Methylococcus capsulatus: one gene and its partner. The protein of the gene in region 1 interacts with the protein of each later gene in a pairwise test. Links are inferred from orthologs where the notes say so. Each region holds a gene or a part of one and is shown on either strand. Other genes may lie near its edges. The genes, in order: N4J17_RS11245 and N4J17_RS11760.

Evidence for each region.
Region 2: the proteins of N4J17_RS11245 (region 1) and N4J17_RS11760 interact in binary tests that used the Escherichia coli proteins (3 or more experiments, as listed by UniProt). The link is inferred for Methylococcus capsulatus from one-to-one orthologs.

What each region holds. Positions count from the first base shown.
Region 1 is NZ_CP104311.1:2,253,151-2,268,396, reverse strand. The notes cover bases 5,508-8,328. They hold N4J17_RS11245 (sulfate/molybdate ABC transporter ATP-binding protein), read left to right. Parts: upstream 5,508-6,305; coding sequence 6,306-7,352; downstream 7,353-8,328. Other genes in these bases: N4J17_RS11235 (tyrosine-protein phosphatase), read right to left, coding at 8,089-8,328; N4J17_RS11240 (hypothetical protein), read right to left, coding at 7,386-8,075; cysW (sulfate ABC transporter permease subunit CysW), read left to right, coding at 5,508-6,287. Outside these bases: N4J17_RS11280 (hypothetical protein), read left to right, coding at 1-749; N4J17_RS11275 (c-type cytochrome), read left to right, coding at 758-1,402; N4J17_RS11270 (FAD/NAD(P)-binding protein), read right to left, coding at 1,806-3,248; N4J17_RS11265 (aminotransferase class V-fold PLP-dependent enzyme), read right to left, coding at 3,370-3,864; N4J17_RS11260 (pyridoxal-phosphate dependent enzyme), read right to left, coding at 3,929-4,267; sulfate ABC transporter permease subunit CysT, read left to right, coding at 4,537-5,373; more of cysW, read left to right, coding at 5,400-5,507; more of N4J17_RS11235, read right to left, coding at 8,329-8,814; N4J17_RS11230 (GumC family protein), read right to left, coding at 9,197-11,632; N4J17_RS11225 (polysaccharide biosynthesis/export family protein), read right to left, coding at 11,676-12,212; N4J17_RS11220 (outer membrane beta-barrel protein), read right to left, coding at 12,385-13,722; N4J17_RS11215 (O-antigen ligase family protein), read right to left, coding at 13,719-15,182. UniProt on the Escherichia coli protein: Part of the ABC transporter complex CysAWTP involved in sulfate/thiosulfate import. Responsible for energy coupling to the transport system.
Region 2 is NZ_CP104311.1:2,378,145-2,393,527, forward strand. Bases 5,439-8,396 are described here. They hold N4J17_RS11760 (glutamate-5-semialdehyde dehydrogenase), read left to right. Parts: upstream 5,439-6,250; coding sequence 6,251-7,543; downstream 7,544-8,396. Other genes in these bases: N4J17_RS11750 (non-ribosomal peptide synthetase), read right to left, coding at 5,439-5,621; N4J17_RS11755 (hypothetical protein), read left to right, coding at 5,853-6,254; nadD (nicotinate-nucleotide adenylyltransferase), read left to right, coding at 7,557-8,189; N4J17_RS11770 (group II truncated hemoglobin), read left to right, coding at 8,203-8,396. Outside these bases: N4J17_RS11740 (esterase family protein), read right to left, coding at 1-692; N4J17_RS11745 (acetylxylan esterase), read right to left, coding at 689-1,642; more of N4J17_RS11750, read right to left, coding at 1,659-5,438; more of N4J17_RS11770, read left to right, coding at 8,397-8,598; N4J17_RS11775 (ATPase), read left to right, coding at 8,607-9,446; homoserine O-succinyltransferase MetA, read left to right, coding at 9,460-10,527; N4J17_RS11785 (bile acid:sodium symporter family protein), read right to left, coding at 10,484-11,488; N4J17_RS11790 (L,D-transpeptidase), read left to right, coding at 11,550-12,056; N4J17_RS11795 (InlB B-repeat-containing protein), read right to left, coding at 12,193-14,295; N4J17_RS11800 (hypothetical protein), read right to left, coding at 14,424-15,239. UniProt on the Escherichia coli protein: Catalyzes the NADPH-dependent reduction of L-glutamate 5-phosphate into L-glutamate 5-semialdehyde and phosphate. The product spontaneously undergoes cyclization to form 1-pyrroline-5-carboxylate.

The DNA of each region.
Region 1 (15,246 bases):
TGCATGCCCTCACCTCCCAGGCGCTGCGGCCGGAGCTATGGATGGCCTGGTATGCGCCGGAAGGGCACCTCGAAACCGCCGGTTCCGGCATCCACGAATTCAACCTCGGGCGGTACCTTTTCTTCATCGTATTGGCGGCCCCGGTCACCGGCGCCTGGCTGCTGGGCTGCCGGCGCTACCTCGACCGCCGGGAACCGAATGACGCGCCGTACCTGGATTGGCTGGCCGGCCTCGGCAACAAGCTCATGACGGTGGGCGGCTTCGCCGCCCTCATCTGCTATGCGGCATGGATGGCAACACTGCCGGGCAGCGCGGCCGGCTTTCCGGTCTCGCTGTGGTCCATCGGCGCCAATGCAGCCATCCTGCTGCTGATCCTGACCCCCGCCTTGTTCAGATCGGCTTCCGGCGGCTATGGACCTTTCGCCACCGCCACCGGCGCCATCCTGCTGATCGCGACCGCCCGCGAGGCGCTACGCCACCGCATCCTGTTCGGCACGCACGGCTACGAACTCTCCACTTACGCGGTCAACCTCGACTGGTACAGCAACGCGCTGTTCTGCCTGACCTTCGCCGGCGTGGGCGGCTTCGCCATCGCCTATTCCGTGGCGATAGCCTGGGAAGCCGGCAAAACCCCTGCCGTCTACACGGCGTCCCCCCGGGTGGACCGCCTCGGCGGATTCGCGCTCGCGGCGCTCGTCGTCTGGATCGCCCAGTACTTCTTCTTCGGCTTTCTGGTCATGACCCGATAGGAACCCGTATGCGCCAAACTTTCTCCTGCCTGTTTTTGGGGTTCGGCCTGGCCGCCGGAGCAACGGCTGCCCTGGCGGAAGCCTTGCCGCTGCCCGAATGGCAGCGCGAACTCGCAGCCAAACCCCAAGGCGATGCCGCACGGGGAAGCACCCTTTACGCCGGGCGCGGCTGCGCCGGCTGCCACGGTCCGGATGGCTTGGCGGACAACCGGCAATGGCCCGTGCTGACCGGGCAGCGTCCGCTGTACCTCTACAAAATGCTGCTGGATTACCAGGCCGACCGGATGGCGGGACCGGACGCTGCCATCATGGCCTCCGTGGTCCGGGCACTGAGCCGTCAGGAGATGGCGGACCTGGCCGAATGGCTGGGCGCGCTTCCGCGGCCGGCAGCGGCCGAGGCGCCGGAACCCGCGATTCTCCGCGGCGACAGGAAGCGGCTCATCCCGCCCTGCTCGGCCTGCCACGGCGCCCACGGCCAGGGCTGGGATCTGCAGCCCGCGCTGCGGGGTCAAAACCGGGACTACCTCGCCAAGACTTTGCAACGCTTCAAGACGGGCGAGAGAAACAACGACGTCAACGCGGGCATGAGCCAGTTCGCCGCCAAGCTCACGGATGAGGAAATCCGGGCGCTGGCCGACCATTATGGGCGCTGAACCCGAGACTCGACGGCTTTATGGCTGGCTCCGCCCGGAAAAAGGCCGCAACTCCAGTCCCGGGTTGGGCACCTCGAAAAACCACGGCTTCAGAAAATCCGCCGTCTAAAAATCATCGACTTACCGTAGTTAGGTTAGCGAGATGCAGGGTTTTTAGAGGTGCCCGTTTTTTACTCACGAACGCCTTCTCGGCATTTTCAGGCGATTCCCGGAAAAGTCGTAAAGAGCTTGGCCGGGATATATTCGACTCAAAATGCTCGCTTGCATTTCAATTTGAAACCGCCTCGCCAGACCAACTGCATCCAAGCCGAAGACCGCGATTGATCGATCGGGCGGGGCAGCCGGATCACGGCCGAATCCTCTCCGCCGACCAGCGGAAATTTCGATCCTGCCGCTCAAAAAATCATTCCATCACTGACTGGCTCGACTCTTCGCTGCACTCCGAATGATCGCTCTTAAGCAACTCCGCTGCCAGCCTGGCGGCCTGACCGCGTATCTCCGGCACCGCCGTGGTTTCCCACAAACGCCCTTTCTGCGGCGGCCCGAGGGTGAACAAGAACGCGGACGCGACGCCATCCGCATCGATCAAGGCCCCGTTGTCGGCGACATCCAACCCGAGCGCCAGAGGATCCGGGCGGATCAGGCGTTGGCCCAGCAGATCCTTGACCAGGGTGCTGTCGAGTCTGCGGTAATCGCTTTCCGAACCCGAGCAGTTCACCACCGTGTCGACATTGAACACATAGCTTTGATCACTGCCTCGCGGCCGGATGGTGACTTCGACCTGACCGCCCACCTCACGAAAGCTGCGGATACGTCCCACGTGGCGGACCAGTTGCCCGGAATCCCGCATCGCGGCCAGCCGCGCGGCGATGCCAGGCGCCAGCCGGTGGCGGTGGCAGTCCCAGAAGGTGCGCAGATGGCGCAGGAATCGGCGCTGCTCGGGCAGTCCAAGACTCTTCCATAGCGTCTGGGTCACCGGCCGCAGCGCGTCGATCACGGAGCGCCAGTCGGCGCCGGTGTTGCGGATGAAAGCCCGGATGCTGTGCAGACCGTCGCGGACGGCCCCGACCTGGCCGGAGGGTTCGATGCCGAAAGCCGCCGGAGCACCCGGTTTGTGGCGCTGGGGCCACAGGCCGCGCCTGGACACCACATGGATAGCGCCGCGGTAGCCGGCCTGATTGAGCGTGATGGCCCAGTCAACCATAGTGAGGCCGCTGCCGACCAGGAGACAGGATTCGGTCGGCAGGAGCCTTTCCAATACATCGGGCCCCCACGGGTCGCCGCGATAGCGGGCGCTGCGGTAAAACGCGGCATCGGCGCCGGACGGATCGCCGGGGCGGAAATTCCCCAGCGCTAGAACCACGCGGTCGGCCCGGAGCTGCGTGCCGGAGGCCAGCCGGAGGCCGACGCCTCCCTCCTCGACCTTCAAGGAAGCAACCTCGTCGATCCGGCGCTCAAGGCCTACGCCGGGCGCCGCACCGCGCTCTGCTTCGTCCAGCACCTCGGCGATGTAATCGCCGTAGGCCCGCCGCGGCAGATAGGCAGCGGCCGTCACTTCGCTGACGCAGGCGCAGTCGAGCAATTCAGCCACCCGGGCTTGCGCCCAGCGCAGGAAGTGCTCGCGGTCGTCGGGATAAGCGCTCATGTTCCCGGCGGGCACGTTGAGGAGGTGGCAGTCCTCAGTGGTGCTGTAGGCGACGCCGCGGGCGAAGCGGCTGCGCTCCCGCTCGATCAGATGGATCGTCAGCGGCGCCTTCGCCCTGGACAACAGGTGCGCCGCCACCAGGGTGCCGCTGAAGCCGGCGCCGACAATAGCGATGGTTTGGGGCGGGGAGGCAGGATTCATGGATCGCTCGCTCAGAGTGCGAAAAAGACGCCGGCTGCGGAACAGCCGGCGTCGATCGAATGACACAAGGTTAAATATTAGCAGACTCTGATTATCTCATCACCGATCCAGGATATCCCCCTCAACGGCCCAACTCCACACTCCCCGCCTGGATGCGCCGCACGGCGGCGACCAGCGCGTCGACATCCTCGCGGGTGTTGTACAGCGCGAACGACGGCCGCACCGTGGTTTCCAGGCCGAACCGCCGCAGAATGGGCTTGGCGCAGTAATGGCCGGCGCGTACCGCGATGCCCTGGCGGTTGAGCGCCTTGCCCACATCCTCGGTGCGGAATCCCTGCAGCACGAAGGAGATCACCCCGGCCTTTTCCGCCGCCGTGCCGATGATGCGCAAGCCCGGCACGGTCGACAGCCCTTCCGTGGCATAGGCGAGTATCTCCTGCTCATGCCGCTCCAGGTTTTCCCGGCCCAAGCGTTCCACGTAATCCAGCGCCGCCCCCAAACCGACGGCGTCGGCGATGTTGCCGGTGCCGGCTTCGAAGCGATGGGGCGCCGCGTGGTAGATCGTGCGCTCGTGGGTCACGTCCTGGATCATGTTGCCGCCAGTTGTGTGCGTCAAGTTGTGCAAATTGGTGATCAGGTAATTGGTTGATCCTGTTTGCGCTGTCGGTGGCGCGCAGGGCTCAGCCCGAAGCGAGGGCGACAGCGCGCAGCCGCTTCAGGCTCATGGTTTCCGGCATCGTCAGGGTCAGCGGAATGTTGCGGGCGGCGGCGACGAAGGCCAGCGCGATCCCGGTGTTACCGCTGGTGGGCTCCACCAGTTCCTTGCCCGGCCCCAACAGGCCGCGCCGTTCCGCATCCTTCACCATCGCCGCCCCGATCCGGCATTTGACCGAATAGGCGGGATTGCGCCCCTCGATCTTCGCCAGCACCGTGGCCAGCGCGCCGTCGGTCACCCGGTTGAGGCGCACCAGGGGCGTATGGCCGACGGATTGCGAGTTATCTTCGAACCAATGTGGCATGGAAACCTCCCCAAGTTCTGCGCGCCGCCCGGATTGCGGGCAACAAAAAAGCCAGCGGCCCCCAAGGGACACGCTGGCTTCCGGTGGTCCGGTCAGCTCCGGTATGCGCGGAACACGTTAACGATCGGGTTCATGACTTGTCAAGCTGGATCGAGGCCAGTGACCTACGAAAATTATGGAATATAAATAGCTCTGTTGATTCTTTAACAATATAAAAAAGCTCGGATAAACTCCTGCCCAACCACGGCTTTCCGGAATCGAACGAACACATGAGGACCTACCAGCGACACAGCGTCCTGCCCGGCTTTCCGCTGGCGCTGGGCTTCACCCTGCTCTATCTCAGCCTGATCGTGCTGATTCCCCTGTCGGCGACCTTCCTCAAAAGCGCCACCCTGGGCTGGGGCGGATTCTTCGAAGCCGTCACCACCCCGCGCGTACTGGCGTCCTACCGGCTGACCTTCGGCGCCGCGCTCGCCGCCGCGGCGATCAACGCCGTCATGGGCCTGCTGGTGGCCTGGGTGCTGGTGCGCTACGAGTTCCCCGGACGCAAGCTGGCCGACGCCTTCGTCGACCTGCCCTTCGCCCTGCCCACCGCCGTCGCCGGCATTGCCCTCGCCACCCTTTATTCGAGCAAGGGCTGGATCGGGCAGTTCGCGGCCCAGGCCGGGTTCAAGATCGCCTTCACCCCGCTGGGCGTCACGATCGCCCTGACCTTTATCGGCCTGCCCTTCGTGGTGCGGACGGTGCAACCGATTCTGGAGGACCTGGAACAGGAACTGGAGGAGGCGGCGGCCAGCCTGGGCGCCACGCGTTGGCAGACCTTTCTCAAGGTGATCCTGCCGACCCTCTCGCCCGCCCTGATGACCGGATTCGCCCTGGCCTTCGCCCGCGGCGTCGGCGAATACGGCTCGGTGATCTTCATCGCCGGCAACATTCCGCTGGTCTCGGAAATCACCCCGCTGCTCATCATCACCAAGCTGGAGCAGTACGACTACGCCGGAGCCACCGCCCTGGCGGTATCCATGCTGCTGGTTTCGTTCACCCTGCTGCTGGCCATCAACCTGCTGCAGTGGTGGACCCAGACCCGCCGCGGCTCCCGCATCTGAACGGCACAATGACCGAATCTATTGCCATGTCCGCACAAACGCTCACCTTCGCCTCGCACATCCATCATGTCCATCACGCCGCCCGCGGCGAAGCGCCCTGGGTGCGCTGGTCGCTGACCGCCGCCGCCCTGGTCTTTCTCGCATTATTCCTGCTGATACCGCTGGCGCTGGTGTTCGTCCAGGCCTTCGCCAAGGGCTGGGAAACCTACGCGTCCGCGCTGGTCGACCCAATGGCCCTGGCCGCGACCAAGCTCACCCTGCTGGTCACCCTGATCGCAGTGCCGCTCAATACGGTGTTCGGCGTGGCCGCGGCCTGGGCCATCGCCAAATTCGAATTTCCCGGCAAGAACCTGCTGACCACCCTGATCGACCTGCCGTTTTCGGTGTCGCCTGTCGTGTCGGGCCTGATCTACGTGCTGCTGTTCGGCATGCAGGGCTGGCTGGGTCCCTGGCTGCACGAGCACGACATCAAGCTGATCTTCGCGGTACCGGGCATCGTGCTGGCCACGATCTTCGTCACCGTGCCTTTCGTCGCCCGTGAGCTGATTCCGCTGATGCAGGCCCAGGGCAACGACGAGGAGGAGGCCGCGCTGGTGCTGGGCGCCTCGGGCTGGCAGACCTTCCGCCACATCACCCTGCCCAACATCCGCTGGGGCCTCCTGTACGGCGTGATTCTATGCAACGCCCGGGCGATGGGCGAATTCGGGGCCGTGTCCGTGGTGTCCGGCCATATCCGGGGCGCCACCAACACGATCCCGCTGCACGTGGAAATCCTCTACAACGAATACAACAGCGCCGCCGCCTTCGCCGTCGCCTCGCTCCTTGCGATGCTGGCCCTGGTCACCCTGGCCTTAAAGAGCGCCCTGGAATGGCGGCTGGCCCAGCAGGTCGACGCCGCCAAAGACGAAGAATGAATCGAGACTGAACCGACCATGAGCATCGAAATCCGCAATATCAGCAAATCCTTCGGCAGCTTCCAGGCCCTCAAGGGCATTGACCTCACCATCGGTTCCGGCGAACTGGTGGCCCTGCTCGGCCCCTCCGGCTGCGGCAAGACCACACTGCTGCGCATCATCGCCGGACTGGAGGCCGCCGACAGCGGCCAGATCCTGTTCCACGGGGAAGACACGACGCACCGCCACGTCCGCGAGCGGCAGGTCGGCTTCGTTTTCCAGCACTACGCACTGTTCCGGCATATGAGCGTGTTCGAGAACATCGCCTTCGGCCTGCGGGTGCGCCCGCGCGGCCGGCGCCCGCCAGAAGCCGAAATCCGGCGGCGGGTGCATGAATTGCTGGAACTGGTCCAGCTCGACTGGCTGGCCGACCGCTATCCCGGCCAACTCTCCGGCGGCCAGCGCCAGCGCATCGCCCTCGCCCGCGCCCTGGCGGTGGAACCTAAGGTTCTGCTGTTGGACGAACCTTTCGGCGCGCTCGACGCCAAGGTCCGCCAGGATCTGCGCCGCTGGCTGCGACGGTTGCACGACGAGTTGCACATCACCTCGGTGTTCGTCACCCACGACCAAGAAGAAGCGCTGGAAGTGGCCGACCGGGTCGTGGTGCTGAACGGCGGGCAGATCGAACAGGTCGGCTCGGCGGATGAGGTCTACGACCATCCCGCCACGCCTTTCGTGTGCCAGTTCATCGGCGACGTCAACCTGTTCCACGGCCGGGTGCACGACGGCCGCGCCCACATCGGAGATACGGTGATCGACCTGCCGGGCATAGCGGAGTCGGACGCCGAACAAGCCTTGTTCTTCGCCCGTCCCCACGAAATCGAAATCGGCGGCGGCACGGGCATCGGCGCCGTCGTCCGGGACATCCGGCGGCGCGGCAACGCGGTGCGGGTGGAGCTGGAACGCAAGGACGGCCAGGGCCCCGTGGAAGCGGAACTCAGCCGCGAAGCGTTCGGACGCCACGCCATCAAGCACGGCGACGAGGTGGTGATCCAGCCCAACCGGATCAGGGTGTTTCAGCCCTGAAACGGTCCTCTATGGCCCGAACGCTCTGGCCAGCTATTCAATCACATCCGAACAGATCTGCTGGTGAAGCTCCGTCAGGCCGGCCATGGCGGCGCAGACTTCCACCAGCCGGCCGGACTCCTGCACGACCGGAAGCATGTCCTTCGGCTTCTGCTGGAAACCGCGGATCGCCGCATTCATCGCCACTTCGCGATCCTCCGGAGAGACTTCCTCCCAGATCGGAAGCACCGCGGCCACCACCGCGAGGCTGGTTTGAAAATCCCAAGGCCCCAGAGCTGTCGCGCGCCTCAGCGCAAGCCTGAATTCGTCGTCGGGGACGTCGAAAGTCGCCTTCAAACCAAGCAGACGTGCCCAGGCCATCGGCCAGGCCGGCCTCAGTGACACCCCCCGGCGGGCCTCGGCGGTCGCCTTGGCGCTCAGTCTGGCTTCCGCGTCGGGATCACCCCGGGCGAGCGTGAGCTGCCACAGGTACAACTGGCACAATTGTTCGTGGAGGACGGGATTATCGGGATCCAGGACGACCGCGCCCCGCAGCACCCGCTCGATGCGGCTCAGCTCGGCCCCGGACGGAGCCTTGTCCGGGTTCGCCGTCCACGCCTTGAACAGCCAGCCCACTTGGGCCTCATGGAGGCCGGCCTTCGCCCGTTTCAGGCAGGTCCAGCCGAGGAACAAGAACCCGGCGGCCAGCAGATAGCACACCAGGATACGCAGGACGGCGGACATGCGGATTCCTGACTTATTGGATGGGCAATCCGAGAATTTCGCTCGGGTTGTCGACGACCAGTCTCCTGGCCACTTCCGGCCCGGCCACACGCTCGACCACCTCCCGCCCCTCCTCCAGATTGGGCGGACGATGCTTGACGTTGTGCGCATCGGACGCCACCACCGTGATCCAGCCCTCCTCCAGGAACTGGAGTGCCCTTTCTTCACAGCGCTCGCCGAACTGCCCAGTCAGCGAACCGGCGGTGACCTGGAACAGGCACTCCATTTCGACATAAGGGAAGATCTTGCTGAAATCGCGAAGCACCGCCTTGTTCCGCTCGGGATGGGCGATCATGGGCAGGATATCGCGCGTCATCAACCAGCGCACCAGCACATCAGTGCCGGGCGGAATCTGCTCGTGGGGGAATTCGAGCAGCATCACCCGCTTGCCCCGGTACTCACCGAGAAAGGGGATCCGGTCCTGCGCCAGCAGGCTCATGATCTCGGCGCACACGCGGACTTCCGCCGCCATACCGACTTCAAGCGGAATCCCCTCGCGTTCCAGCTCCGTCTGGAACGCCCGGAACACGCGCTCGATACCGGCCTGGTCGTTGTCCCAGCAGCCCGGCTGGATATGCGGCGTCACCACCGACCGCCGAATACCCCGCTTCGCCGCAAGCCGGGCCAGCTCCATGGCCTGGGCCAGATTCTCCGGACCGTCATCGATGGCAGGCAACAGATGGCAATGAAGGTCGATCATGGGAATTCAAAGCTCCAAAACGGCAGTCTTGCTTAGGGTACGACCAGGTTACTAGTCGTTAAGAAAGCAATGTCATTGTTTGATCGCCCTCACCCTACCCAGGAACCTATCGGGATCGTAGGGCGGATAAGCGGCGGCGCATCCGCCAAATATCGGCTCCGCCGCTCTCCGAGTCAGCTCCGCCGCTCTCCGAGTCAGCTCCGCCGCTCTCCGAGTCAGCTCCGCCGCTCTCCGAGTCAGCAGGGAGGTGGATGCGCTACGCTTACCCACCCTACCTGTAGGTTCCGGGGAACAATCCGGCGCGCATGGCGCATATCGATCTCTCCCAGAGAGAGAGGACATGTTGTGTGACACTGCTTTCTTAACCGTTAGTACACGTTTCTCACTCGTGGGCGCCTTCCTGCTTGTAACTCCCGTAATAATAGTCGCTGTAGTAATAGCTGCTGTAACCGCGCCGGCTTTTTTCCAGGTTCAACTGGCTCAAAACCACCCCTGTCACCGGAGCACGGACCTTGCGCAGCCGGTCGATGCCCGAACGCGCCATGTGCACCGGCGTTTTTTCCGCCTGGACCACATAGATCACCGAACGGACCAGCCTGGACAACGCCAGCGCATCACTCACCGGCTGCATCGGCGGCGCGTCGAGGATGATCGCGTCGTACTCGCTCTCGAGCTCAGTCATCGCTTCCGCAAAGCGGTGCGAAGACAGCAGCTCTAACGGGTTCGGCGGCACGATGCCGGCCGGCATCAGATCGATATTACCCGCTTCGTAATGATGGATGCATTCCTCGAGCGTCGCCGTCTGGGCCACCAGGTTCGACAGCCCCGGCATCTTGGCTGACAGGCCGCAGCGCTTGGCCAGGTTGGGCCGCCTCAGGTCGGCCTCCACCACCAGCACCCTGGAATTGAGCTGAGCCAGCGCATAGGCGAGGCTCATCGAAATCGACGACTTCCCTTCGCCTGGGACAGAGGATGTCACCAGGATGCTCATGCGCGGATCGTCCAGGGCGGAGAGCATGATGCCGGTACGAATCGTGCGCACCGATTCTGCGAAGTTGCCGCGCGGGTCGTCCAGAAACACCCTGGAGATGTCATCCTTGGCCCCCTGTTTCTGCTTCTGTGTCACCAGCGGTACCAAGCCCAACAAGGGAAGCCCCAACTTCTGCTCGACCTCCTCCGAACTCCGGAAAGACTTGTCCATGAAATCGAGCAGGAAAGCGAGGCCGATTCCGGCCATCAGAGAAAGGAGAAAAGCGATGACCACGCCCAGTTTCTTGTTCGGCTTGACCGGAAACTTGGGCAGAATCGCGGCGTCCACGACGCGGGCGTTGGATGGCTGCAAGTCGCCAGCCTCGGACGTCTCCTTGAGGCGTTTGAAAAACATATCGTAAAGCTCCCGGTTGGACTGCACCTCACGCTGCAATTCGCGATACACGCTTTCTTTTCGGGCAATCCCCTGCAATTCATTCTTGATCGAATCGATCTGACTGGCCAGGGCATTTTCATTGGCATAAGCCGCAGCGATCTGCTGCTTCAGACGGGCGGCCACACTGGCAATCTGCTTCTTCAATGCCGCGCGTACCGACTCGAGATGCGTCTCCGCAGTCACCCGCTCCGGATGCTGTTCACCATAGCGGCTGGCCAACTCATTGACCCGGGTGAGCGCCTCATGTTCCTGCTGTTTGAGCTTGCGTATGGTCTCATCCCCATAGATGGCCGGCATGCTCTCGATATTCTCCGGAACCGCTCCGCCGAGATTGGCGATCTGACTGTAAAGGGTTTCAGCCTCCAACCGCGCCTTGCGCGCTTCGATGTATCTCACGTTCAAGTCACTCAATTGGCTAGCGCTCAAGGACGAAACACCAGAAGCGCCCGCATCTGCCTCTCCTCTCCATGCTCTGCCTTGGAGATCGACCAGATTCTGGCTCTCCAAATAGGCCTGCAACCGACGCTCCGACTCCGCCAACTTCTGGCGCAACCCTTCCAGACGCGCCGCGAGCCACTTCGACGCCAATTGGGTCCCTTCCGAGCGCGCGTCCAAGTTGATATCGATGTAGGCATCGCACACCGCGTTTGCGACCCGCATCGCAAGCTCCGGACTCGCGGCATCGAACGATATCTGCACCAACTGGGTGTTGCGGACCGGTATCACGGTTAAACGTTCCAGGAACTTGTCAGTCACGGCATCGAGCGGATCACCTTTCTCATCGACCGACATACTCGACACTGATGCAACGAACGGCCACCACGCCTGCCAGTCCAGCCAGGATTTCCATCCTCCAAGATCCGCGTCCTCGCTGTTTCCCTCCGGCTCAGTGGAAGCGCCTTCGCCGACCACTTGGGTCGGAATTTGCGGACCGTATGGTCCCACTGGCCCAATCTCTTCCCGCCCTTCCGCCACATCCTCCTCTTCATCGATGAATTCCGGATTCGAGCCCAGCTGCAAGGCTTCGACCACCTTCCTTGCAATAGCGCGGGATTTTAGAATCTCTGCCTGAGTGAGGTAGTATTCCTTGCTCTTCGTGTCGATCCCGTAGAGCTCTTCAACCGACACAACTTTCTGCTCTTTCGGCTCAATGATCAAAGTCGCGGTCGCCCGATAAATCGGCGTTATTGACAACAAAATCAGGAAGGTCAGCACCGATACCGAACCCGCAAGGCCCAGAATGCCCCATAAGTGGCGGCGAATGACATTCCAGTAGCGTCTCAGATCGAGTTCTTCTTCGTCTGCTTGATAACCACCTCCTTCATATGGAGGATTGACCACTTGGGGAAAGTTGCTCTGAACTATCGGCGAATAGATTGGCTTGTCATTCATGACGAAGTGAAGAAATCGGAAGCGATACGATGCCTGGCATGAATCAGAAAAAACTTTCTTTAACGGTAATGACGTCCCCAGGCCGCACCGGCGTCATCAGATTCGCATCTACCGGCGTTTGCATAGGATCATCTTCGTGGATCACTACGATGTCGCTTGATGCTCTTTCCGTAAAGCCACCTGCCAAAGCCACCGCCTTCTGTATGGTAAGACCCGGCTGAAACGGATAACCGCCCGGTGCTTTTACCTCTCCCCCGATGAAAAACTTTCTATACTCGACCACACTGACGCTAACCTTAGGATCGACTAAATAAGGCCCCTTCAGACCACGAGTGATTTCAGCCGCAAGCTCGCTGACAGTGCGCCCCAACGCATGGATTTCCCCAAGAAAGGGATAGGAAATCGTCCCAGCGTCACTCAATCTGACTTCCATGCTGAGGTTTTCCTCATTGAGGACGTAAATCTTGATCAAATCCCCCGAACCCAAACGGTAGTCAGACACCGCAGGACGTTCCTCGCCATGGCAATAGAACGGGATCACTGCAACCAACAAACAAACGAAATAAATAATCCGTTTCATCGACTTTCTTCATTCCGGCCCAGAATCAGCACATCGCGCCCGCAGATAAAAAATCCATACCCGGATACAATAACTGCGTCTGCTTGAGAGCCAAGAAAACAATACCAAAACCCAATGCAGGTATCCCTCAGCAAGAAGAGAGGTACATGATATTATTATCACCGCTGAATATCTACATATTCATCTGAAAATTCAGCTCTATCATGTTTCGGTCATAGTCGTATTGATTCCGAGTCGAGCGCCGCTGATTGTAGAAATAGTTAAGCCCCGTCGTCAGCCAGTGTTGAGGTTTGTAATAAAAACCCGCAAACACGCCATAACCCCTGTTGTTGATGTCCGAGTTTTGGTACTTATCTTCGCGGGCATTGACTTCGAGGCGGCTGCTGAAACGTTCGAGCCACACATGGTTCCAGGACAAAGCGTAATATTGGCTGTCGCTAAACGACGCCCCTAAATAAACCGATTCGTTAGCGATTCTCGACGCTGCGAGTCGAAACGTGGAATAGGTCTGGGGTGCCCAGGAAACCGCGGCTTCATAGGTCGGCAAACCAAAGGCCCCCAGCGATGAATCGCTGAAGTCCTTGGTCAGGTATCCCGCACGGAGCGAACCCGTCGTTTTTGCAGTGGGTTCCCACAATACACCCGCCAAGTAACGACCTTGCAGGCTATCCAATGACGGTGCACCCGGTGGAGTGTACTGATAGTCTGACAAAATCTGGTCCACTTGGACCAATAGCGAGGTTTTTGGCATCACCCGATAGTAAAACGTACCTCCGAGCGTATAGCCATTGACGTCTCTGCCCTTGGTGAGCAACGGATGGTTATCGTAGGTTCTGCTCACAAAATTGAAGTAAAGGTCAAAGCGTCCTTTTGCCTTGTTCGCCCCATAGCGGAACTGTGCTCCGAAAGTCTCCTCATGCCATTCGTTGGGCTCGCTCAGCAAATTGGCCACATTACCCTGACTGAACATAGTGCCGATCGGATCGTGAGCAAAGACCAGACTGCCGTTCAACATTAGCCTGGCACGGTGATTGAATTCCAGATCCCCAAACGCATTGAGATAATTATCGACATAATTGTTTTGCGAGGCATTTTCGTAAATGCTGCCGCGAAAGGAATAACCCAACCCCAAATTCTGTTTACCAAAACGCATCGGAACCAAAAATTGCGGGTTCACGACAGTGACGAAAGAAGACCGGCGATTCAGATTACTATAAAAGACATTGTCGTCGTAATATTCGCCCACACGGATTCGCGTCAATAATGGCAGCCGAAACCCTTCCAGCCAGCCTGCACCCTCGGTCGGCGCTCCCCCAGTATCCAGGATGGGGCGAGTCCGAAGATAAGGGCTATCCGCACCTCCTGATACCAAGGGAGAAACATACGAACTATACCCGCTTGGAGCGTTTGCCCCCATACCTCCAGCAACCACCCTTACAGCGGGTATCGCTGCAAACAGACCGAACAGTAGGACCCCGCGGCAGAAGATATGCCTTCGTTCCCTGCTCACTGCCGTCTCCTTCGGAGCGATCTGCTTCCATACTTGGCATCCACAGTTGGAGATGTCTTAGCATCGCGATGCGGATGACTAAAAGCTGAAACCCATGCCAACGCCATGAGCACAACAAAGAAGCCGGCGTTTGCCGGTATCTGCAAATTGAAGTCAACGCATGAATGTATCAATAGCGCCAGGATACCCATGAACGAGGCAAAAGCCGCAGCCTTCAGCACAGCGTCATGCCGCTGACGCAGCGCAAACAACGCAACCACCAGACTCAACGCCACAGCGAGCGCCATGGGCAGAAACCCTATCCCCCATTCGCCGAGAAACTCCAGATAGTCGTTATGGGCATGATCGTAAGGAGTGACCACCTCCGGCCCGCCATAAGGCAGAAAAGACGCCACGAAGGAACCCGCTCCCGCACCGAACGGCAGGTAGTCCGACACATATGGCAATGCATAGTCGAACAGATCGACCCGATTCGACGCCTCCACTACCGTAGTCTGCTCCAAGCGCCGCGCCACTTCTTCGATTCCGAAATAACTGCCGATGACCAGGACATCGACGAGCACTATGCTCAAGAAGAAGACCAACACGAGACCTCTCGAGAACTTCGAGGATCGCACAAACAGCAAGTAGACGGCGCCGGCGATGGTCAAGGAAGCCGCGAACCCCACGTTCCCCATGCGAGACCGTGTGAGCACCAAACCGACCGCCATGATCACGACCGCGATGCGAAGAGGTGCCTTCTCGCTGAGCAGGAAGGTCGCCAGCCCTCGCAGCCAATCGCGCCAGTTGCCACCGGGAGAGGAATACCTGCCGGAAATCAACAAGCCAACCCCCACCGCCAACGTCATCTCCAGGAGGCCGGCAAGGTGATTGCGGTGGACAAAGGTGCCGGTCGCGACGGCTTTGCCAATCTCCTTGCCGAAGAAACCGAACTCCAGTCCCGTCAATGACTTGGCCGAACCGTACAAGGCTTCGAAGACCCCGCAGCTCACCATCGTATAGGCCAGCCACCGGACCCTCGGCTGATCGCGGACAAGCAACAGAATGATCGCGAACATGGCCAGATAGGCAGCCCCCCGGAATGCTGCGAGGCGGGTGTAGTACGGATCGGTACTAAAAGAAAACAAAAGCCCGGGATCGATCTGGCGCGCATCCGGATAGACCAGTGCAGCCCGAGGACCCCACTTTTCCGCCAAATCGGAAAACCATGTGGAGCCTTGGAAAGCCACCCAGACGACACTCGCGCCGATCAGAAGCATAGCAGGCCACGCCTTGCGAAACGCGGTCGTGAGCGGAAGACCACCGTGAGCATACAACAGGCAACAACCCGCTCCGAGCACGAATGCGATGCTGGAAAAAAAATAAACAGCCCCTTCCCAGTTGCTGCCCCAGGGCAGTGGCAGCCAAAAGATCAAGGCCAACAGAACCGCAAACAACCCCTTGTCAAATACCAAAGCCACAAGCCGTCTGCATTCCGCGCACAATAAACTCGCCGGGTCGGGCGGACCCGGCGAGTCCCAATCC
Region 2 (15,383 bases), 120 kb from region 1 along the record:
CCCTGGTGCGCACGCCCGTCCCAGGTATGGAGGGCGTGGGAAATGCCCTTGGACCACAGAATCCGGCTCAGTTCGCGGTTGTTGTCGAGAAAAGGATCGTCGCCGCCCACTACGAGCACGATGTCCATGCGCCGCAGCGCTTCGAGCCGCCAGTGGCATTCCAGGTTGGGGAGAAAATGCGAGGGGGTGTGGTAGTAAATGGTGTCGTCGTAATAACCGTCGAACAGGTCGCGGAAGTGTTCCACGCCGTGGGTAAGGTCGTAGCGGCCGGAGAAGGCAGCCACCTTGCGGAACAGGTGGGGGTGGCGGAAGGCGATATTGACGGCGTGGAACGCGCCCAGGCTGCAGCCGTGCGCGATGGTGCAGGGATGCGGGTTTTTGGCGGCCATCAAAGGGAACACTTCATTGAGGACATATTCCTCGAACTGGACGTGGCGCCGGATGCGCTCGGCCGGGTGGCGCCAGAAGCAATAGAAGGATTCGTGGTCGATGCTGTCCAGGCAGAACAGTTGCAGGTGGCCGGCCTCGATCTTGGGCCGCAGGCTGTCCACCAGCCGGAGGTCTTCATACTCGTGGAAGCGGCCGTCACGGGTCGGGAAGACCAGGACTTTGGCGCCGGCATGGCCGAACACCAGCAGTTCCATGTCTCGGCCCAGGCGTTCGGTGTACCAGCAGTGATATTCCCGATTCATAGCAATTCGAAAAAAGCTGCGATGGCGGCGGACAGCGATCGGTCCTGTTCCGGTTTCCGGGGATAGTCGAAATGCCCGGCCTCCAGTACGAACAGCTCCTTCGGGCCGGCGAGCGCGTTGTAGACGGCGAACTGGCCGGGCGGCGCGACGGCCGGATCGAACAGAGCGGCGGCGACGTGCACCGGGATTCCGATGAAACGTGCGGCGATGGCGGCATCGTAATAGGCCAAGGTTGCCATGACGTTACCGTGTAAGGCCTGATAGCGCCGGACCGATTCTCCGCTGCCGACGGTCGGTAGGGTCAGCCGCAGCCGTTGATGGCCGAAGGTCGGCACGTTGAAATGGGCCCTGCGGATGCGCGGTTCCCAGGGCAGGCTCAGGGCGCCGATGCCGCCGCCGAAACTGATGCCGAGGTAGCCGATGTGGCCTTCGGTCTCGGGAAACAGATCGAGCAGGGAGCTGACGGCCAGCCAGAGGTCTTCCACGCAGCCGCCGAGGACATAGCGGTCGCGATCCTCGATCTCGCACAGCACATGCCGGTCCGGCGTTTCCGGAATCTCGGGGCAGCGACTGCGGGAGAGGCCGCGGAAGCAAGGAAACAGGATGGCGGCGTCCGCGAACGGCAGGTCGAGATCGGGCCCGGCGCGGCCGCCATAGCCGTGGCCGACCACGAAGCCGCGGCGGATTTCCCCTTGTGCCGGAACCAGCGCCCACCCGCCGATGGTGATCGCGCCGGTCGAGCGGTAGCAGAGGTCGAATACCTGGAAACGCGGATGGTTCCAGCCGCAGCGGCGGAGTTCCGGCCGGGGCGCTAGGTTTCTCGCATCGTCATACCGTGCCGACCAAAAGGCGGCGAAGTCTTCCGGCGGGTCGGGCGCTTCCACCCGGAGCAACTGGTCGAGGGAAAACCCGTAGGTCGGGTCGAACGGATAAGCATGGCTGAACGGCATGGTTTCCGGCACGGGGTCAGGGATTGCTGCTCCTCCGGGAGCGCGCGCGGCGTCGCAGTTCGTTGGCCAGCGTGCCAACGTGCGGTTCGCCGAGCAGGGTGTAATGGTCGCCAGGCACCTCCACCACGTCGATCGCTTCCGCCAGTCCGTTCCAGCCGAGCAACGGATCGTTCAAAGCGGTGGCGGCCTGCTGGCGGGCACGGAACAGCGTCAGGGTGCCGGGATAGAAGCCGGGCACGTAACGGTAGGCGGCCCGGACGTTTGCAGCTTTCATTTCCTGAAGCTGCCGGATGTCGGCCTGGCCGCGCGCCAGGCGGGCGTGAACGCACTGTTTCGCCCATTGCATTTTGTCGCGCAGGAACCGCAGCTTGTCCGCGGCGCCGAGTTTCAGGAAATGGCTGGTGAGGCGGAGCAGTTTGGTGGCGAAATGGGGGGCGTCCGCCGCGCGGTTCCAGTTGTCGAAGTTCGCCACCAGCGCGACCTCGTCGCCCAGGGCATGGAACTGGCGGGCCATTTCGAACGCAATGATGCCCCCCATGGAGTGGCCGCCGATCCAATACGGTCCCTGTGCCTGGACGGTTTTGATTTCAGAGACGTAGAGCCGGGCCAGGCTTTCGATGTCGGCGCCGACCATGGCATCGTCGCAGTCCTCCATGCCGGGCGACTGGATGCCGTAGACATTGAAATCGGCTTTCAAACGTTCGGCGAGGGCGTGGTACCAGTGTACGTTCCCGCCCACCCCATGGACGAGGAAAAGGGCGGGTCCCGCGGCGGCCTCCAGGCTCAAGGGAACGATGTGGCTGCTCTGAGCCCCGTCCCGGCTCCTGCCTTCGACCAGCGCCGCCAGCTGTTCGACCGTGGCGGCCTTCGCCAGGGCGGCGAACGAAAGCCGTTGGCCGCAGACGAGTTCGATTCGAGTGAGAAGCTGGAAGGCGCGCAGAGAATCACCGCCCATGGCGAAGAAATTGTCCCGGATGCCGATCGAACGCGCCGGAAAGATTTCCTCGAAGATCGCGGCGAGTTTCCGCTCGGTGTCATTGCGGGGAGCGTCGGCGCTGCCGCCTGCCGGGGTGGGCACCGCCGGGTCGGGCAGGGCCTTGCGGTCCAGCTTGCCGCCCGGCGTGAGCGGAAATTCCGTCATGACCACGAAGGTTTGAGGGATTTCGTGCTCCGGCAGGGTGTCTCGCAGGAAAGCTTTCAGTCCGTTGGCGTCGAACCGGTGGCCCAGTGCCGGCACGAGGTAGGCGGCGAGGTATTTCCCGCCCGCCGTTTCGACGGCTTTCACCACAGCCTGGGCCACGCTGTCGTGACGCTCGATCGCCGCTTCGATTGCGGCCGGTTCGACGCGGAATCCGCTGATCTTGACCTGGTCGTCGTTGCGTCCCACGAAAAACAATTGGCCGTCGCTGTCGTAACGCACCAGATCACCGGTCCGGTACATCCGCGCCTCGGCGTCGCCGGCGAATGGTTCGGGGACGAAGGCCGCAGCAGTGAGTTCGGGACGCCGCAGATAGCCTTTCGCCACGCCGGCACCGCCGATGTACAGTTCGCCCGGAACGCCGATGGGCACAGGTTTCAGATGGTGATCGAGCACGTACAGGCGGACGTTGTCGATGGGGCGGCCGATCGGGGGATCGGTGAGCGGGGAGGCCGGCGGAGACGGCGGGTGGTAGACGGTCGCGGTGACCGTCGTCTCCGTCGGTCCGTAGCTGTTGAACCAGGCAACGCGGGCCGCGCCAGGCAACCGGTTCCAGGCATCCAGCATGGCGCGGGAGGCCTTTTCTCCGCCCACCACGGTCAGTCGCAGGCTGGCAGGCAGGCCACCGCCGCTTGCCGTGAGTCCGCGCACCAGTTCGTTCCAGAATGCCGTGGGAATGTCGAATACGGTGATTCTTTCGCGGTCGGCCCAGTTTAGGAATTCGTGCACCGAATGCCCACGGCTCTCGTCGCGGAACACGACCGTCCCACCGGCGTGCCAGGTCGGGTAAATCTCCTCCACGCAGATGTCGAAACTCAGGGAGGCGTACTGCAGGACCCGGTCTCCCGGCGCCAGGCCGTAGCGGCGACCTATCGCCACGCACAGGTTGACGATGCCGCGATGCGGGACCATCACGCCCTTCGGCAGGCCCGTCGAACCGGAGGTATACATCAGATAAGCGATGTCGTCCGGCCCGGCCGGGCACGGCGGCGCTTCGTCCGGGCCGGCAACGCCGGTTTCCCGGTCGGCATCCAGCCTCAGCAGGTCGATGCCGGGAAGGTGAAAGGCATCGGCCAGGGCGCTCCGGGTCAGTACGATCCGGGCGCCCGAGTCCTCGAGCATGTAGGCGATCCGCTCTGGGGGATAGGCGGGGTCCAACGGCAGGTAGGCGCCGCCCGCTTTCAGTACGCCGAGTAGGCCGACGGCGAGTTCGCAGCGACGGTCCAACAACAGGGCGACCACGACACCGGGACCGGTGCCTTTGCCCAGCAAAAACGCCGCCAGGCGATTCGACCGCCGTTCCAGCTCGCCGTAACTGAGACGTTGGTTTCCACTTTGGACTGCGATGGCGTCGGGCGTGCGGCGTGCCTGCGCGGAGAAAAGTTCGCCCAGGGTGACCTGAGGGTAATCGGCACGGGTGTCGTTCCATTCCACCGTGAGGCGCCGCAGCTCGTGGTCGGGGAGAGTGCGGAGGTCTGCGAGTCGGCCATCGGCGCAGGCCGTCAGGCTTTCGAGGATCGTCAGGAGCTGTTGCAGCATACGTTCGACCGTGTCGTCCTCGAACAGGCGGCGGTCGTATTCGATCTTCAGCAGCAGGCCGTCGGCGAGGTAGCCTGCCAGGATGAGGTGGTCGGTCTGTTCTTTCAGCTCGAAATGGCGTTTGTCCCAGTCGCCGCCGCGGGATTTCACGACGTGGTAGTTCTCGAACACCACAATGGTGGTGAACAGTGGCATGTCGGGTGACAGACCGCTCCATGCATGGATGCGGGCCGTCGGCGTGTGTTCGTGGTCGCGCACGCTCAGGTGCTGGCGCCGAAGTTCGCGGATGAATTCAGCGACGGGTCTGGCAGGGTCGATCTTCAGGCGCACGGGGGTGGTGTTGATGATGGGCCCGACGATGGCCTCGCCCCCCGGCACGGATTTCCGGCAGGAGCGCGTGGCGCCGAACACCACGTCGTCGCGTCCGCTGTGGCGTGCAATCAGCAGTCCCCAGGCGGACTGAACCAGGGTGTTGAGGGTGACGTCCTGTTTCTTCGCCAGTTGCTGGAGCGCCTCATAAAGGGCTGGAGGTGTCCAGGCTTGAACCAGTCCGGCGGTGTGGGCAGGCGGCAAGGGCCGCGGCTCGGGCAGGGCGCTCAGGACCCGGTTCGGTTCATGGAAATCGCCCAGCAGCCCGCGCCAGTAGCCTTCACTCGCCGCGAAATCGAGCGAGTCCAGCCAGCCGATGTAGTTGCGGTAAGGCGTCGGCGGCGGCAGCTCCGGTGCGTAACCATCGCGCAGCGCCTGGTAGAGACGGAACAGCTCTTCCATGACGATGAGCCGTGCCCGCCCGTCCAGCAGCGCATGGTGGTAGGTCCACACCGCCCAGTGTTCGTCCTCACCGGTTCGGATCAGGGTCAGGCGATGTAGCGGCGCCCGCGCCAGGTCGAAGCCCCGCAGCCTGTCCTCGGCGAGGAAGGCGTCGAACCGGCTTTCCTGCTCCGGGCGTGGCATCGCCCGCCAGTCGAAATCGGCCCAGGGCATCGCCACAGCGGGTTCGACCCGTTGCCGCGGCGCCTCCACGTTCCGCCAGACGAATGCCGTCCGCAGGATGTCATGCCTGGCGATGAGGCGGCTCCAAGCCTCGCGATAAGCGTCTTGGTCGAGATTTTCGCGGGTTCGCAAAACCAGTTGCTGGATGTAAGTGCCTACCCGCTGATCGAACAGGGTCGCCGACAGCATGTTTCCCTGCATCGGCGAAAGCGCGTAGCAATCCGTCACGTTCTGCTCCTTGACGTTCATTGCGTCGTATCGGGGGTCTTGTCCAGCATAGCCTCAACATGTGTAAGCAGATGGACATTTACAGGACATTCATGGGAACTGTGAACGCCGGCGCAGCGGCATTTCCGCAAAAGGGGCGGATTCGCTGTATCATTTCCGCTTTGATGCGTCTTAGACCCGAGTTGCGGGTGGGATCGGACCGATGGCGGCGTGCGGCCGAGTCGGCATTATAATTAGGAAATGGTTGATTTCATGAAGGGGAAATTTTCATTGGTGCTGGTGCTTGCGCTGCTGGCAGCGTGCGCCGGCAAGGAACAGGGCGATTTGCGCGAGGCATTGCTGGCCAAGCTCCAGGACGACAGCGATCTCAAGGACTACAAGCTCGATCCGGGCGAAATCGCGGACTGCGTAGTCAACGATCTGACGGACGATCTCCCGGGTTTCCCGGGCGACCCGCGGCGCAAGCAATACTTGACGGCCTATGCGCGGTTCTATTCGGTGAAAGGCTCGGGTGATTTCGAGAAGGTGGCCGAGGAGTACAAGGATCTATTCGGGTCGGTCAAGGCGGCCCATCAGGCGGCGCTGCGCATGACCGATTACATCATGACCTGCATGGGCCAGGCGATCGAACGTAACGGTCCGACGGAACGATGACGGCGGTAAGCGCATTGCGTCCGACCGGGCCCGAGGCCGTGGCGGAATACGTGGACGGCCTGGCGCGGCGCGCCCGGGAAGTCGGGCGGGTCCTGGGGCGGGCCGAGACGGCGGCGAAGAACCGGGCGCTGTTGGCGATAGCCCATGAGCTCGAGCAGTCGGCGGCACTGCTGATCGACGAAAACCGCAAAGACCTCGAGGCCGGCGCGGCCATGGGGCTGGAGCGGGCCCAGCTCGAGCGGCTGGGAGTCGACGCCAAACGGGTCCAGGCCATGGCCGCGGGACTTCGGGAGATCGCCGCCCTGCCCGATCCGGTGGGTGAAATCAGCGGCCTGACCTACCGGCCGTCCGGCATCCAGGTCGGACGGATGCGGGTGCCGCTGGGTGTCATCGGCATCATCTACGAATCCCGTCCCAACGTCACCGCCGATGCGGCGGGGCTGTGCCTGAAGTCCGGCAACGCCTGTATCCTGCGCGGCGGTTCCGAGGCGATCCATTCCAACAGGGCCATCGCGGCCTGCATCCGCCAGGGTCTGGAAGCCGGGGGGCTGCCGGCCGATGCGGTCCAGCTCATCGAGACCACCGACCGCGCGGCGGTCGGCGCGCTGCTGGCGGCGGACGAGTACGTCGACATCATCGTGCCGCGCGGCGGGCGTTCGCTGATCGAGCGTGTCGTGGCGGAGTCGCGGATCCCGGTCATCAAGCATCTGGATGGCATCTGCCATGTCTACATCGACGACGGCGCGGATCCGGTCAAAGCCCGCCGCATCGCGATCAATGCCAAGACCCAGCGCTACGGGGTCTGCAACGCCATGGAAACCCTGCTGGTCGCCGCCGGCATCGCGCCAGCGATCCTGCCGGAACTGGCGGCGCTGTACCGGGGCGAGGGCGTCGAACTGCGCGGCTGCCCCGAAACCTGCCGCCTCGTGCCGGACTGTGTTCCGGCCACCGATGTGGACTGGGACACGGAATACCTGGCCCCGATCCTGGCGGTCCGCGTGGTCGCCGGACTGGACGAGGCGATCGAGCACATCCACCGCCACGGCTCGGGCCACACCGATGCCATCGTCACCGAGGACTATGGTCGCGCCCGCCGCTTCCTGCGCGAGGTCGATTCGGCTTCGGTCATGGTGAATGCCTCGACGCGTTTCGCCGACGGCTTCGAGTACGGCCTGGGGGCGGAGATCGGCATCAGCACCGACAAGCTCCATGCCCGAGGACCGGTCGGGCTGGAAGGGCTCACCACCCAGAAATTCATCGTGCTGGGCGACGGCCACGTCCGGACTTGAGGCGGCACAAGGGATGATCGGCATTTATGGCGGCACTTTCGATCCGGTCCACTACGGGCATCTGCGGGCGGCGCTAGAGGTCCGGGAAGCCTTGGAACTGCGCGAACTGCGCTTTCTGCCTTGTCGCCAGCCGCCCCACCGTCCGCCGCCGGTGGCCGATGCCCAGACGCGCCTGCGCATGCTGGAGATTGCACTGGCCGATGCCGATGGCGGCGTCACCCTCGATACCCGCGAACTGGACCGCAACGGGCCGTCCTACATGGTCGACACCTTGAGTTCGATCCGCAAGGAAATCGGCGACGAACCGCTCTGTCTCATCCTCGGTCTCGATGCGTTCCTCGCGCTGCCGGCCTGGCATCGCTGGCGCCGGCTGTTTTCTCTGGCGCACATCGTGGTGCTGCAGCGCCCGGATTACGACATCGAATACGCCGAGGATTTGGAGCATTGTGTCGAGGAACGGCAGGTGGCGGACCCGGCGCAACTCGCGGCCCAGCCGGAGGGGATGATCTATTTTCTGGAAGTGACCCAGCTCGCCATCGCTTCCACTTCGATCCGCCGCATGCTGCGGGAAGGGCGCAGCGCCAAGTACCTGCTTCCGGATGCGGTGCTCGAACTGATCCACCGGGAATCGGTTTACGCCAAATGAGATCGTTTCAGCCATGCAGGAACCGCTAACCCAGACACCCTATCAGCGCCTCGGTGGTGCGGAAGTGCTGCACGAACTGGTCGAACGTTTTTACGGTTACATGGACACGCTGCCGGAGGCGGCGCCGATCCGGGCCATGCATGCCGAGGACCTGTCCGGTGCCAAGTCCAAGCTGTTCAAGTTCCTCTCCGGTTGGCTGGGGGGGCCGGATCTGTTCATGCAGGAGTTCGGCCATCCGCGTCTGCGGGCGCGGCATTTCCCATTTTCGATTGGTGTATCCGAGCGCGACCAGTGGCTCTTGTGCATGCGCAAGGCACTCGACGACATTCCGCTGGACGGCCCGTTCCGCGAAGCCTTGTACGAAGCCCTGGCGCGCACCGCTCACCACATGATCAACCGCGAAGATTGACACGCCCGATGCGTCTAACCCCTCAAGAGTTTCTGGACTGGGATTGCAAGAAGATCACCCTGCTCGGCATGTCGGGGACGGGCAAGACCACCCTGGCCAACAAGCTGCCGAAACGGACCTGGTTCCATTATTCCGGCGACTACAGGATCGGCACCCGCTATCTGGATGAGCCGATTCTGGACAACATCAAGCGCCAGGCCATGGAGGTGCCGTTCCTGCGGGATCTGCTGATGTCGGATTCGATCTATATCTGCAGCAATATCACCGTTGACAATCTGGCGCCCATCTCCTCCTTCCTGGGCAAACTCGGCGACCCGGCGAAAGGCGGCCTGCCGTTGAAGGAGTTCAAGCGGCGGCAGGCGCTGCACCGGCAGGCCGAGATCGCGGCGATGCGCGACGTACCGGAATTCATCGACAAAGTGCGCAAGATTTACGGTTACCAGCATTTCATCAACGATGCCGGCGGCAGCGTGTGCGAATTGGACGATCCGGCAACCCTGGAGGTACTGGCGGAAAACACGCTGATCCTCTACATCCGCACCAGCCCGGAATTGGAGCAGATGCTGGTCGAACGGGCCGCGCGCGATCCCAAACCGTTGTATTACCGGGAAGCTTTCCTGGATGAATATCTGCCGGTTTTCCTGAAAGAAAGGGGCTACCCTTCGGTCGAGGCCATGCCGCCGGACGAATTCGTGGCTTGGGTGTTTCCTTACCTGTTCAAATCGCGCCTGCCACGCTACCAGGCCATCGCCGACCGATACGGCTACACTGTGGACGTCGCGGACGTCGCCCGGGTGCGGGACGAGGGTGATTTCTTAAAACTCGTGGCCTCGGTCCTGGGCGGCTGAGGGAGGGATTGTCATGCCTCTGGTCGCACATACCGATCTTCCCACCTTCCAGCGTCTGCGTGAGGAGGGCCAGGACGTCCTCAGTGTCGAAAGGGCCGCCCGGCAGGACATCCGGGAAATGCACATCGGCCTTCTGAACATGATGCCAGATGCCGCCCTGGAAGCCACCGAGCGCCAGTTCTTCCGGCTGGTCGGTGGAGCCAATCCGATCGTGCAGTTCCACATGCATCCGTTTACCATCGAGGGGTTGCCGCGCGGGGAACAGGCGGCGGAGCACATCGCCCGTTATTACGAGAACTTCGACCGTATCCGCGAGGAGGGCCTCGACGGTCTGATCGTGAGCGGGGCCAACGTCACCCATCCACATCTGCAGCAGGAAGCCTTCTGGCAGCCGCTGACCGAGGTGTTCGACTGGGCGCGCAGCCATGTCACCTCGATCCTGTGCTCGTGCCTCGCCACCCACGCTCTGTTCCAGTACAGCTACGGCGTGGAGCGCACCCATCTCGGTTTCAAACGCTGGGGCGTCTATTCGCACCGGGTGGTCGAGCCGCTGCATCCGTTGGTGGCGGATATCAACACCCGTTTCGACGTGCCCCATTCGCGCTACAACGAAATTTTCCGCGAGGACATGGAGGCCGCCGGACTGCGGGTGCTAGTCGAGAGCGAAGAAGCCGGGGTGCACCTCGCGGTGAGCCCGGATCTGTTCCGCGTCGTCTACTTTCAGGCCCATCCGGAGTACGACACCGTGAGTCTGCTCAAGGAGTACAAGCGCGAAATCCTGCGCTACTTTTCCGGCGAGCGCGAGGATTACCCGCCATTCCCTGAACATTATTTCTCATTGGAAGTGGGCGCTGCGCTCAACGACTACGGCCAGGCCCTGCGCAGTGCCCGCCGGGCGGGCAGGGCACCGCCGGAATTCCCGGAGGAATTCGTGCGTCGGCACCTGGACAATACCTGGCGAGATACAGCCAAGGCGGTGTTCAACAACTGGCTCGGCAAAATCTACCAGATCACCGACCAGGACCGCCGCAAGCCCTTCATGGATCACATCGACCCGGACAATCCGCTTGGATTGGCGTAGCGGCATCGAATCCGTGCCCCATGGCCGGCAGGGGCCGGTGCGTCCGCAGCCGCCACCAGCCCGCCAGCAGGCTGCCGATGATCGAATGGAAGCTGGCGGAGATCGCCGAGGGAATGGGCGCCAGCGCCATAGCGGCGAAATTGGCCTTGGCCAGCACAGTGGCGAGTCCCGAGTTCTGCATGCCGACCTCGATGGCGATGGTGCGGACCACCGCGTCCCGGTAGCCTAGCATCCTGGCGAAGACATAGCCCAGCCCGAATCCGCCGACGTGCAGCAAGGCAACGGCGCCGAACAGCTTGAGCGCGGCGGCCTTGATGATGTCGGCGTTGGCGCCGATGATGCTGGCGCAGATGAAGGCTATGAAGATCACCGACACCAGCGGCGTCACCGGGCTGACGGCATGCACCAGCCGCGGCGCATAGCGGTTCAGCAGGAGGCCGGCAGTGACGGGCATGACGATCACCTGCAAGGTGTTCAGGAAGATGCCCCAGCCGTCCACCGGCGTATAGGCGCCCGCCAGGAACTTCACCAGCAGCGGGGTCATCACCACCGCGGTGAAGGTCGACACCATGGTCAGCAGCACGGACAGCGCCACGTCAGCACGGGCGATATAGCTTACCACGTTGGAAGCCGTGCCGCAGGGGCAGCAGGATACCAGGATGAGTCCCACCGCCAGTTCGGGCTCGAGTGTCAGCCCATGCGCAATCGACCACCCCAGGAACGGCATGATGCCGAAATGCGCCATGGTGCCGGCAAAGATGATCCGCGGCATCTTCGCCACCCGGCGGAAATCGTCGAACGTGAGCGTGATGCCCATGCCGAGCATGATGACCGACAGACCCCAGACGATCATCGGGCCAGTGAACCAGGTAAACCAGGCGGGGAAATACAGCGCCATTCCTGAGCACAGCAGCACCCAGACCGGAAACAGGTTTGCCAATGAATTGCAGATTCGAAGCATCGTCGGACGCCGTGAAAGAGAAACTGCGAAGTTTACGGGTTATCGCGACAAGGTGTAACTCATGACGATCCCGAACAACGTTACGGACTTCCTGCGCATCAGCGTGCCCCGGCAATGTCTGGAGTTGATCGAAGCCGGAAAGGTGGTGGCCCGCTACCGTGTGTCCACCGCGAAGAACGGAGTGGGCGAAAAGCGCGGCTCGGAATGCACGCCGCGCGGCTGGCACCGGATCCGCGCCAAGATCGGTGCCGGACTGCCGGCAGGGGCCATCCTGGTCGGGCGCCGGCCCACCGGCGAAATCCACACGCCGGAACTCGCCGCCCGCCATCCCGGCCGCGACTGGATCTTGAGCCGCGTCCTCTGGCTGGGTGGGCTCCAACCAGGCTTCAACCGCTACGGCGAAGTCGACACGACCTGGCGCTACATCTATATCCATGGCAGCCCGGACGACGGTGTGGACGGCACGCCCCGGTCCCATGGCTGCATCCGCCTCACTTCCGCCGACGTCATCGAATTGTTCGACCGGGTGCCCGCCGGAGCGCTGGTTTATATAGACGCGGACGCCTGAGGACCGTAGGGCGGATGCCGAAGGCGATCCGCCAACTTCCTTGCCGGCACGGATGCCGCTTCGGAATGGCGGAACCCGGAAGAGCCGGTTCCGCCCTACTCCAGACGGAAGGCGATCGGCCGACACTGTTAGCCTTCTACCGGAACGTCGCCCTCACCTGCGTACTCCGGTTCATGGTTACCGTGCATGTACCGGTTCCGCTGCAGCCACCGCCGGACCAGCCGGCGAACCTGCGGCCGGCGGCCGGCGTGGCGGTCAGCGTAACTGCGGTGCCTTGGTAGAACTGCGCGCCGCAGGTCCGGCCGCAGTTGATGCCGGCCGGACTGCTGGTGACGGTGCCGGAGCCGCTGCGGATCACGACGAGGCCGTAGCGCGGGATCGGAGTGAAGTTGGCCGTGACCGTCCTGTTGCCATCCAGGGTGATGCCGCACGGCCCGGTCCCTGAGCAGACACCGCCACTCCAGCCGGCGAAACGGTAACCGTAGGCAGGCGTCGCGGCCAGAACGACGTTCGTACCCCGAGCGAACGTGGCGCGGCACTGGCTGCCGCAGTTTATGCCGGCGGGGTCGCTGATGACGCCGCCCTCGCCGGTGCGGTTCACGTTGAGCACAACGGGTACCGCGGCAACGCTGTAACTGTGCGTGACCGCAGCCTGATTGCCGGCCTGGTCGGCCGCGGCGACGGTGAAGGCATGGGCGCCCACCGCGGCGGTGTCGATCGCCGCGCCCGGCGCCACCGGCCCGGCACAGGTCGCGACGCCGGAGAGGCCGTCGCTGCAGGCGTAGTCGGCCAGGATGCTGCTGTTCCGCAGGTAACTCTGGCCGTCCTGCGTGGTGGTGAGGTTGATTACAGGCGGCGTGGCATCACGCTTGATGGTGACGCTTTGCGTAGCGCTGCCGCCGCCGCTCACCGCCGTGCAGGTGTAGGTCTGGCCAGAGGTATCGGCGGAGACCGTGACCATGTCACAGCCCGTTTGCGAAGTGACCCGCGATTCCGGATCAGTCACGCTCCAGTTCACCGTGACATTGCTCCGGTACCAGCCGTTGGCGCCGAGGGTGCCGGTGACGGTCGGGGTAACGACCGGCGCGGTGGTGTCCGGCAATGCGACCGCCATCACGTAGTCCCGGCGGGCCGCGAAGCCGTTACCGTCGCGGACCGCTACAGTGAAGCCGAAGCTGCCTTCCGTTTCCGGCGTTCCGCTGAGCAGGCCTTCCGCGTCCAAGCTCAGTCCGTTCGGGAGGCTGCCGGCGGCGAGCTCGAACCGCGGCTGGGGCGGGAGGTACGGCCCCGTGGCATCGGCCAGGCTCAGGGTTCGGGCGTAGGCCGTGCCCAGCCTGCCGGCCGCCAGCGTCGCCGGCTGGATCACCGGCTGCGGCGCCTGGCCGCTGGCGTTGCCGCCCCAGCAGAGCACCTGCCCGCCGGTGGTCACGCCGCAAGTGTGATAGCCGCCCGCGCTGACCTGGGAGAACTCCCCATCCGGCGGCGTCGCCTGGCCGTAGCCGTTGTCGCCCCAGCACGCCAGCGTTCCGTCGGTGCGCAGGCCGCAGCCATGCTGCCAGCGCGCCGTGACCTCGCGGAAGCTCCCGGCCGGAGCCGTCGCTTGGCCGAAATTGTCATAGCCCCAGCAGGCCAGGCCGCCGTCGCTCTTCAGCCCGCAGGTGTAATAGGCGCCGGCGGCGATCCGGGTGAAAGTCCCCGCAGGCGGCGCGGCCTCGCCGCTGCCGTTCGAGCCCCAGCACGCCGCCGCGCCGCCGCTGCGCAGGCCGCAGGTGTGGTAGTACCCCACGCTGACCTGGGTGAAAGCCCCCGCCGGCGGCGTGGCCTGGCCGAGGGGATCGCCGTTCCAGTCGTCGTTCGAGCCCCAGCAAGCCAGGCTGGCGTCGGCCCTCACCCCGCAGCTGTGGCGTTCTCCGGCGCTCACCTGAGTGAACACGCCGGTGGGGGGTGTGGCCTGGCCGTAGGCGTCATCCCCCCAGCAGGCCAGCTTCAGGTCCGGACGGACCTCGCAGGCGTTGTAGCCGCCCGTGCCCACCCGGCGCTGGGCGGGCCGCTCGAACACCACGACATGCTGGGTGCAGGAAGAGGACTGGCCGAAGGCGTCCGTCGCGGTCCAGACCACCGGCGTGGTGCTGGGCGGGAACTGGGCCGGCGCGTCGTTCTCCGGCGTCAGCGGGTTGCCGGCGCCGTCGCTGGCCGTCGCCGCGCCCAGGGCAACCGGCTGGCCCTCGAGCGCCCCCACGTCCGCCGGGCAAAGGACGACCGGCGCATTTTCCGGCGGCGTTCCGACGGTCCAGGTATAGCGGGGAAGCGCCGTGTGGTTTCCGGCCGCGTCGACGACCTCGAGCGCGAAGCGGTGCAGACCGGGCGTCAAGCCCGTATAGCTGACCGGCGACTGACATGCACTTTGAACCCCATCGAGGGAGCAGTAGGCTTGAATTGGTGAGAAATCGCTCGCCGTAAACTGAAAAGTAGCCGAGGTGTTTGGCGTAGAGGCGGGGGGGTGCTTTGTAAAACAACTGTTGGTGCGGTCCAATCGGCCACCCATGCAGCATCTTGAGGAAGTGACTCATTGTTAGCACTGTCAACGGCAATTATACTGATCGACTGCTGCCCCTCATTTGTGATCGTGAAGGTCGCGGAAGTATTCGTGCAAGAAGAAACTGACCCAGAAGAAACTTGGCAATAGACCGTGAAGGGAGAGTCATCAGTGATGGTGTAGTTCACCGTAAATGTATGCTGTGACGAATAGGCGGGGGGAAGTGCACCGACGAAGGTAACCACGGGTGGTGTCGTATCGGCGGCGTAGGCGGCGCTGGTTGCAATCGTCGCCAGCAGGAAGCCCGCCAGCGCCCTGCCGGCGGCCGTCGTCATTCGGGTCGTGAAAGGGTCCATGCGCGTCTCCTCATCGCCAAAGTCCGCGGATGCCATGACATCCGTCCAGTCGCCGCGAAACCTCACGCCGGATTCGCGTTCCGCATCAGTCAAATGGACGATGATTTTTTTCTTGATTTGTGGTAGATGCCTGTGATGGGGATTTGGCGGATCGCCTTCGGCATCCGCCCGCCACAGAGGCGAATCGAGACCCGCTCCTGGCGGTCCAAGAGGAGCACCGGGCGATAAGGTCTCTTCGGCCTCGGACGCTTCGGTATGGTTGTTCTGGGATTCATTGTCAGAGAGGCACATAGTGGATTCCCATTGTTTCGTTTTCCACGAAAGAGGCTACCGCGCTCCGCCACCCGGATAACGCCAAGTAAAGCGGCGGACGGACCCGTTGAGGGTAACCTCCAGGCCTTGAGCGTAACGTGTTCTTGAGATCGCCGGGCTCCG